One region of the Priestia sp. KCTC 13724 genome, then DNA from elsewhere that is predicted to be linked to it. Evidence: a T-box and tRNA genes for the amino acid it is inferred to sense, from the RefSeq annotation. Region 1 holds a T-box; the other holds one or more tRNA genes.
The links. A T-box is a leader RNA that pairs with one kind of tRNA and senses whether it is charged. The one in region 1 lies ahead of thrS (threonine--tRNA ligase), so its partner is inferred to be a tRNA-Thr.

Region 1 (4,422 bases):
TTTCAAACGAAAGGGTCTGTTTTATCCCATTACGCTATACTAGAAAAATGAAAGGAGGATGTAAAATATGCCAAGAATTGAACTTTCTAGGGTTGGATTCACGCCTTTTCAACGGCTATTAGGTCACAATGTAGATATTATGAATAAATGGTGTGATTTAGGTGATGAGTTAGAAAGAACTCTTAGTCTATCAGCACAGCTAAAGGAAGAAGTAAGGCGCGTATTAGCTGAAAAAAATGGCTGCGCTTATTGTAAAGCAAAAGGTGCGCCAAATCGGAAACAACAAGATGAGAAAACCATGCTGGCGATTGCCTTTGCAGACGTTTTTTTAAAAGAAAAAGGAAGCGTTCCAGATACTGTCTTTGCCGTTTTAAAAGAGGCCTTTAGCGATAAGGAGATTAGCGAGCTTTGTGCTTTTATTTGTTTCACAACCGCTTCTCAATATTATGGAGCTATGCTAGACTTACAGCCATAAAAACTAACAGAGGTTGCATAATGCAACCTCTGTTAGTTTTTAAATGTTTGTTTTATATAACCTTTTCCATTTTTAATTTCTACCTTGGCGAAAGCACCGTTCACAAGCGTAAGCTGAGGAGGCATATGCCCAAAGTCAAGATCATATGCAATAGGTACTTCAAGCTCTTTTAAAAGGGCTTCATACACATCTTCAGCTGTATAGCCTCCGACTGGATGGTTAGCAGTGCTTCGACCAAAAAGTATACCGCTACAATAATCAAACCAACCTGCTAGCTTCATTTGAACGAGTGTACGCCTAAGGTCTGTAGCTGATAGCTCACAGTTTTCAAAATACCAAACGAGCTTTTCACCCTGTAAAAACCTCTGCTGAAAGCTTTTAACATCCCCACATGGTGTGCCAATTGCATGACGGATTACGTCGATACATCCACCAAGTAACCTTCCTTCAATCACAAGCTCTTTGTTCCCAACCATTTTCCACTCGGTAGGTTCGGTTAAATGAAAGACGCAAGGAGATGGATTACTGTGCTGCCATTCTTTTTGAAAATAAGTAGAAGAGTACTGCGTAATACTCTTTCCTTCTTCAAGTTGTAATACTCGTTCCCACATCTTGGTCGTCTCATCCCAGTACTCGCCTCGCAAATCGACTAAATTTGGACCATGAGCTGTTGCAATACCGGTGTTTATGGTTAACGCAAATAGGAATAAGCTTGTATCAGAATAGCCTAAAACCCACTTTGGCTTAATTTCTTGAAATAAAAAGTGCTCAAAAATTTCAATCAAAAGCTCCCCACCCCAAGGCGGAATAATTAAATTTATTTCTTCGTTTTTGAGCATACTCATCAATTCATAAGCTCGCACTTTACCTGAAGCAGACTTTGCTTTTACCTGCGTCCAAACAGTTTGACCGCATTGAACCTTGTACCCACGCTCCTCCATTTTGTCACAAGCTGATTGAAACATCTTATGTAAAGCGTCTGGAACCCCCGAAGAAGGAGCGGTTACACCTATGGTAGCGTCATGCTTTAAACGCGGAAATTGAATCATTACTAGCACTCCTTTATTTCTCTCAGCCGAATATGTATTGTTCATTATACCATAATTAACTTTAACTGGGTTATTTTATCTTTATTTTCCTTTTTTTAAAAATCCCTCTTGACTTAAGGAAAATCCATCCATTATAATCATCCGTAAGCATTGATAAGGACATGAATAACTTTTCATTTCTACTCAGAGACTAGGGCCTTTGGCTGCGAGCCCTTTAGAAACAAAGTTGATTTACCACCTTTGAGCTATTGCGGGGAAATGCTTTGCAGACTATCCGTAATCGGGAAATCCGTTATCGTTTTTGAGCACGACGCTTATTTGTCGTGAAACTAGGGTGGTACCACGACCGCACTCGTCCCTTCTTTTGGGATGAGTGCGTTTTTTTATTTAATTATTGGGAGGAAAAAACATGAGAAACGCAAAACTTGAAAAACAAAACCATCAGCAGTTAGGAAAAGAGCTTGAACTCTTTTTGACTCTGGAAGAAGCACCCGGCATGCCATTTTTCTTACCAAACGGCATGGCCATTCGAAACGAACTTGTTAACGATTGGAAACAAAAGCATATTCAAGCTGAATATGCGGAGATTCAAACACCCGTTATGATGAAGCAACATTTATGGGAACAATCTGGACACTGGGACCACTATCAAGAAAATATGTATTTTTCAAACGTAGATGAACAGAGCTATGCCCTAAAGCCAATGAACTGCCCCGGCGCAATTTTATTGTTTAACAGCAAACGTAGAAGCTACCGAGAGCTTCCGGTTCGTTATGCTGAACTTGGACTCGTACACAGACATGAACTATCTGGATCTTTAAACGGTTTGTTTCGCGTTCGCTCATTTACGCAGGATGACGCACACTTATTTGTTACGCCTGCTCAAATTGAAGCAGAGCTTAATGGTGTCTTAAAGCTGGTTCATGAATTTTATGAGCAGTTTGGCTTTGAGTATAAGATAGAACTTTCAACTCGTCCTGAAAAACACATGGGAGACTTAAGCATGTGGGAACAAGCGGAAGCGTCTCTTGAAAATGTCTTAAAAGCAAGAGGGTTAGCGTACGATATTAATAAAGGAGACGGAGCGTTCTACGGGCCTAAAATTGATTTTCATATTTTAGACTCCCTTGGCCGAAGCTGGCAGTGTGGAACAGTTCAACTGGATTTTCAAATGCCTGAAAAATTCGACTGCACATATATCGGAGAAGATAACAACCCTCATCGCCCAGTAATGATTCATCGCGCAATTTACGGTTCAATCGAGCGTTTTATGGGTATTTTAATCGAGCATTATGGTGGAGACTTCCCTCTTTGGCTTGCACCTGTTCAAGTGAAAATTCTGCCGATTGCTGATGCTCATATAGACTACGCAAATGAAGTTGCACAGCGCTTACGTCAGCATGGAAGACGGGTTGAAGTTGATAGCCGAAAAGAAAAGATTGGCCTTAAAATTAGGGAAGCCACGCTAAGAAAAGCTCCTTATATCGTAATTGTCGGCGATCAAGAAGTAGCGAATAGCAGCCTTGCCGTTCGAAAACGCTCAGATAATAGCCAGCACTCCCTAAGCTTTGATGATTTTTTATTCGAGCTTGCGCAAAATAGATAAGAAGGAAGCGCTCAATATAACTATACTGAGCGCTTCCTTTTTTAAAACAGCAGTTCAAGCTGACGGCTTTTAGTAGTAAACCCCATGTTTTCATAGAACTTTATTGCACGTTCGTTAAATTCCAACACGTTTAGTTCAATAGCATCTACTGATTTTTCTCTGCCGTATTTAACAATTTCATTCATTAATAGCTTACCAATTCCTTTGCTTTGATGATCCTCACTAATACCGATGCTTCGAATGAATAAAGTGCACCGGTTTTTTAAAATGGGATTAGTATCTCTTGCCTTTTTAAAATCAAGGATGACATATCCAACGACAGACTTCTCTCGATCTCGTACGACTAGTAATTCTGTTTCAGTCGATTCAAGCCATTGTTGATATTCACCACGGGACAAGGTTGAATCCTTCTTCTCATATAAATCAGGCCTTCCTTTAATATGAAGCTTCTGCACTTGATTTTTCAGCTCTGAAAATGATAAAAAATCACTTTCAACTGCCTTCATTACGGAATATAGATTCATAGATTTTTCTCCTTTATTTTATTTTCAAAAAATAATGTACGTAAACGAGATTACTGCCCAAACGTTTTGTAGGCTATTGCATATACTTCTAAAGAAAAAGGAGGTATTGTTATGTATCAAAACCAACACGTATACACTGAGCACGATTTTCGCAGACCTTATGGCAGACCAGGCGGCTTCGGTCGTCCATTTGGCAGACCATTCGGACGTCCTTTCGGAGGACCATTTATCTTTGGAGCTCCGTTCTTAGGAGGATTAGCTGGCGGATTACTTGCTAGCTCTCTTTACGGTGGCGGCTTCGGCCCATACCCTTATCCACCATACCCTTACTATCCACCATATGGTTACTATTATTAAGAAGACATGGCTTATGCCATGTCTTTTTTACCTATTAGTAAATTTATACTCCTAAAAAAACCGTTCCCATAATCATATATACAATAGGAAACAAGAACATAGCTATATTTCTAACAATTGCTCCTTTAGCAAAGCCACTTTCTTTTCTCTTATAGATAGATAGGGCTAGCCAAAAGCCAATGAAACTTAAGACTAGAGGGAAAAAAATGACGACTCCTTGAATTTTCTCAAAAGTAACAACTCCTAGAAAGAAGTTTATAATTATGAAAAGCGGAATAATAAATAATAGATACGAAACGAATAGAATGACTGGTTTATTCATAAGCCCTCCTCCTACAGTTCAACTACCTTCATTAATACCTCGTATCGCGTATATGGTGAAAATGAGGTTTTAAGTGCCTGCTTTGCTCC
Region 2 (4,422 bases), on a different contig from region 1:
TTAAATCAGCTTCCACAGCAATTTAATCCGCACGGCACAGCGATGAATAATACGTTACAACAAGTGTCAGGAGCTATTGGTTCAGCTTTACTTGTAACGGTTATGTCTAACCGCACAGAATTTCATGCAGAAGAATTAGCAAAAGAGGCAATGAGTAATGGAGCCGTTGCACCAACGGCTGATTTGCAACAGCAAATTGGACTGCAGGCCATGGTTGAAGGGATCAATGATTCATTTTTAATTTCATCGATACTTATAGTGGTGGCATTAGTCTTATCGCTCTTTATGAAGCGAGTAACAGTTAGCGGAGTTACACAAGACCAACAAGCTGTTAAAAGAGAACAGTTTGCTAAATAAAATAAAAAAGGTAGAGGCTGGGACATAAGTAATTCAGCCAATGATAAACCTGAACGATTGAGAGTTTCTCACTTTTAATCGTTCAGGTTTTTTGGTTGATTGTGAAAACAATGTTGGAAACAGGGTGGAATGGAGCGTAGGTCACTCGAATCCTGCGGGAAAGAGAGGGAAAACTGAGATCCCGCAGCGCAGCGAGGAAGCTCAGGTTCCTCCCCGCGGAAAGCGAGTGGCCGTAGCGCAATGGAACGAACGTGTTCAGACAAACCAAAAAGATTGGAACAGCTATTGTTCGTCTCTTAGAAGCAATCATTTTGTTATGTCCCAAACTCTACCTTTTTTTATGAATATGTTCGTTGTATAGTGAAAAAGTATGATGAGTCTTGAAAGGAGAATGAGGAGTTATGTGGCAATCTCTTCAAGGTGAACGTATTTGTCTAACCCCAATCCAACTTGAGCACGCACCGGAGCTTTTTAAAATTTGGTCTAATCAAAAAGTTACTGAATTCATGAATATTGATTCTTTTTGTGATGAAAAGCAAGCAAGGGAAATGATTGCTTTTCTACAGAATCTAGCGAAGGAACAAAAAGCACTACGCTACACAATCTTTCATAAAGAGCAAGCAAAGATTATTGGTTCATGCGGATTTAATCAAATAGATACTCATAACCAGCATGTAGAAATTGGCTATGAAATAGACGAAGTATTTTGGGGACAAGGATATGGTTCAGAGGTAGTTCAACAATTGGTTCATTATGGTTTTGTGAGCCTTGATATGGTTAGGGTATCGGCTAAAGTAGAGCCAGCAAACAAGGCGTCCATTCATTTACTAGAGAAAAATCATTTTCAGTATGAGGGAACTCTGCGAAAAGTTGAAAAGTCAAAAGGGATGTTTGTTGATTTATGCATGTATGCTCGAATTAAATATGAGTAATAAAAACGCGTCAAGTTTTAGCCTGACGCGTTTTTAATTAACTTGTATAAATAAAGCTTAGCCCCATTGATTTTAGTAGCTTTCGATAAGCAATGGATGTTTGGTCAGCTGCGATATGAGCTTCCATTTGTAAATCAAGAGGGAGATCTTCGGGCTTTTGGTTTTCAACCATTTCGCGATCTTCATCGAATACCCGAAGGTTAAAGTCATAAACACCTTCAACAGGAGAATCTTTGTCAAAGTTGCGAGCAATAGGTACAAATAAGCGCGTTTCACGAGCGGAAACTGGACAAACCGCATTCATAATCCAAAGCTGGCCACCTTCAGGAAAATAAACTTTTAGTGTAGCAGTGAAAGGTGGGTACACGTCAAATACCCGCAGCCATTTAAAGTTTTCTGGATTTAAGTGTGCTTGTTCTTTAGAGTAATTGCTTACAGTGCTTAAGTATTCCACGTTTAAACCATAGTCTGTTTTATCAACCTTATATCTGGGAACAAAGGCATTGTTTCGATCGCCAAATGTATCCGTATGAACCCAGGCAAAATGTGCAACATCCAAAAAGCCTTCCATCTGTCGACCTGCCGAACCCCCTATATCAAAGCTAGGACAAACAATTTGTTGAAAGTCAGGGTCATCCCAAGCCTGAAACTGTGGAATGTTATCCATTTCGCCTGTTAACGATGTCCAAATGAGTCCAAATTGCTCGATAACAGGGTAAACCGTCATGCAGAGGCGAGGAGATATATTTGCATCAGGATGCGCTGGTATCGATGTACAAGCTCCTTCTGTGTTATAGCGAAATCCGTGATAAGGACATACAATTTCCTCCTCTTCTACCCAACCCATACTAAGGGGAGTGCCACGATGAACGCAGAGGTCTCGAGCTACGACAACTTGTTTTTTAGTGCGATATACAACTAAATTGACATCTAATAGCTTAACGCTAAGCGGCTTTTCGTTTACCTCAGCTGCTTGTGCGATGGGATACCAATAGGTCGAAAGAGTCGTCCAATCCTCCTTGCTAAACGTACAGTTACGCGGATAAGGTGTTTTTGGGGGAGATTTTTTAAGCGTTTGTTGTTGGTCCATTTATCTTCTTCCTTTCTAGTTTCTTGAATGTTTTACCAGTGTAACTCATTTTTAGAAAATTCTCATTTTTATTGTTAGATATTCTTACATTCATTTGAATTTTTGTAGATTATAGTGAATCAGATAGATACATTTTGGATAATAAATGAAATAAAATGTTTCAAAGAATAGAAAAATATGATATAATTACGATTGACGCTGGCGTAGCTCAGTAGGTAGAGCACTTGCATGGTAAGCAAGAGGTCGCAGGTTCAATCCCTGTCGCTAGCATAATACGTGTAGTAAAACGAGGACCTTTTAAGGGTCTCGTTTTTTTGTACTCATCAAAGTATTTATTTTCCTAAAAATAGATAAAATGTAAAAATGTTTAATGGGAAGAAAACTAGGGTAAAAGAGGTTATCGATAAAAACTGAACGAGGAGTGCATCTAAATTTGATCACATTTAAAAATGTTTCAAAGCAGTATGAAGATGGCACCACAGCTGTCAAAGACATTAATTTAGAAATAAGGCAAGGGGAGTTTTTTGTTCTTATTGGTCCTAGTGGATGTGGGAAAACAACGACGCTTAAAATGATTAATCGTCTTCATGATGTGACTAGTGGTGATTTATACATAGCGGATAAAAAAGTAACGGATTACAACATTAATGAGCTGCGCTGGGAAATTGGGTATGTCCTCCAGCAAATTGCTTTATTTCCTCATATGACCATTGCGGAAAACATCGCGGTAGTACCTGAGATGAAGGGGTGGAAAAAGAATAAAATCAAAAAGCGTGTAGATGAACTCTTGGAACTGGTTGGACTGGACCCGAAGCAATACCGAAACCGCAAGCCTTTTGAGCTCTCAGGTGGGCAACAGCAGCGCATTGGTGTAGCTAGAGCTCTCGCAGCCGATCCTCCTGTTATTCTTATGGACGAACCTTTCAGTGCACTAGACCCGCTAAGTCGTGATCAGCTGCAGCAGGACGTTTTAGCTTTAAAAGAAAAGATAAAAAAGACATTCGTCTTTGTTACGCATGATATTAGCGAAGCCATGACTCTTGGAAATCGTATCTGTTTAATGAAAGATGGGGAAGTAGTTCAAATTGGCACACCAAAAGAGTTTGTTCAAAACCCTAAAAATGATTTCGTAAAATCATTTATCGGTAATCAGGGAAGCGTATTGCTTCAACCATTAGAAGTATTTGTTAATGAAACAAATCAGCAAGATTTTGAAAAGATTGAAGCTCCTGTACATTTAAAATCATCTGCATCTATTGGCGAAGCTGTAGAGCTTTTACAAAAGCACGATTGTGTTGGTGTTTATAAAGGTTCGAAAAAAATTGGTATTGTAACGAGCAAAAACATCCTTGCCTTCTTGTCTACTAATAGATCAAAAGAAGGAGCGGTGGTATAATGAATGGCTTAACTACTTTGTTAGAACAAAGGGGAGATGCGCATGTTCAAGCACTGCTTGAACATGTTCAAATTTCCGTACTAGCGCTATTAATTGCAGTATTAATTTCCGTACCTCTTGGCCTGTACTTAACCAGGCATGAGCGAATTGCTGAGCCTATTATCGGCGTAAAGGCTGGCTTTACCCTTGAATTTAAGGATCGAGAAGATGGATATGCAGGTCTTCAAAAAGAGTATGGCTTAGCGTTAAACAATGTTAAAACGATGGAACCAAAGCTTCGCTATAATGCAGTTCAAACAGGTGATATTAATTTATTGGATGCATATGCAACAGACCCAGAAATTGAACAGTATGATTTAGCAGTTCTAGAAGATGATGAAAAGTTCTTTCCCCCTTATCAAGGTGCGCCTGTCTTAAGAGCAGAAACGTTAAAAGAGCATCCTGAGTTAAAGGAGATTCTCAATAAGCTAGCAGGGAAAATCAATGATGAAGAAATGCGTAAAATGAATTATGAAGTCAATGCTGAAGGGAAAACAGCAGAAGAGGTAGCCCGCAAGTTCTTGGTTAAAAAGGGGTTAGTATCAGACTGAAATTAATTGAAAGCCGAGCAATGACTCGGCTTTCTTTATGATGAGGTCGTACCTTTA

Region 2: it encodes a tRNA-Thr, which carries the amino acid that the T-box ahead of thrS (threonine--tRNA ligase) is inferred to sense. The anticodon was not compared.

The regions. Positions count from the first base shown of each region.
Region 1 covers NZ_JBXDLD010000090.1:50,921-55,342, forward strand. Annotated here, with positions in the region: gene AC1UFB_RS13100 (carboxymuconolactone decarboxylase family protein) at 68-475, shown strand; gene AC1UFB_RS13105 (S66 family peptidase) at 508-1,524, opposite strand; T-box leader at 1,666-1,887, shown strand; gene thrS (threonine--tRNA ligase) at 1,934-3,130, shown strand; gene AC1UFB_RS13115 (GNAT family N-acetyltransferase) at 3,172-3,654, opposite strand; gene AC1UFB_RS13120 (hypothetical protein) at 3,766-4,011, shown strand; gene AC1UFB_RS13125 (hypothetical protein) at 4,055-4,333, opposite strand; gene AC1UFB_RS13130 (aldehyde dehydrogenase family protein) at 4,345-4,422, opposite strand, start outside.
Region 2 covers NZ_JBXDLD010000077.1:8,012-12,433, reverse strand. Annotated here, with positions in the region: gene AC1UFB_RS11460 (DHA2 family efflux MFS transporter permease subunit) at 1-357, shown strand, start outside; gene AC1UFB_RS11455 (hypothetical protein) at 482-718, shown strand; gene AC1UFB_RS11450 (GNAT family N-acetyltransferase) at 759-1,289, shown strand; gene AC1UFB_RS11445 (aromatic ring-hydroxylating dioxygenase subunit alpha) at 1,327-2,379, opposite strand; tRNA gene AC1UFB_RS11440 (tRNA-Thr) at 2,577-2,649, shown strand; gene AC1UFB_RS11435 (ABC transporter ATP-binding protein) at 2,813-3,775, shown strand; partial or broken gene AC1UFB_RS11430 (glycine betaine ABC transporter substrate-binding protein) at 3,946-4,365, shown strand; gene AC1UFB_RS11425 (cupin) at 4,401-4,422, opposite strand, start outside.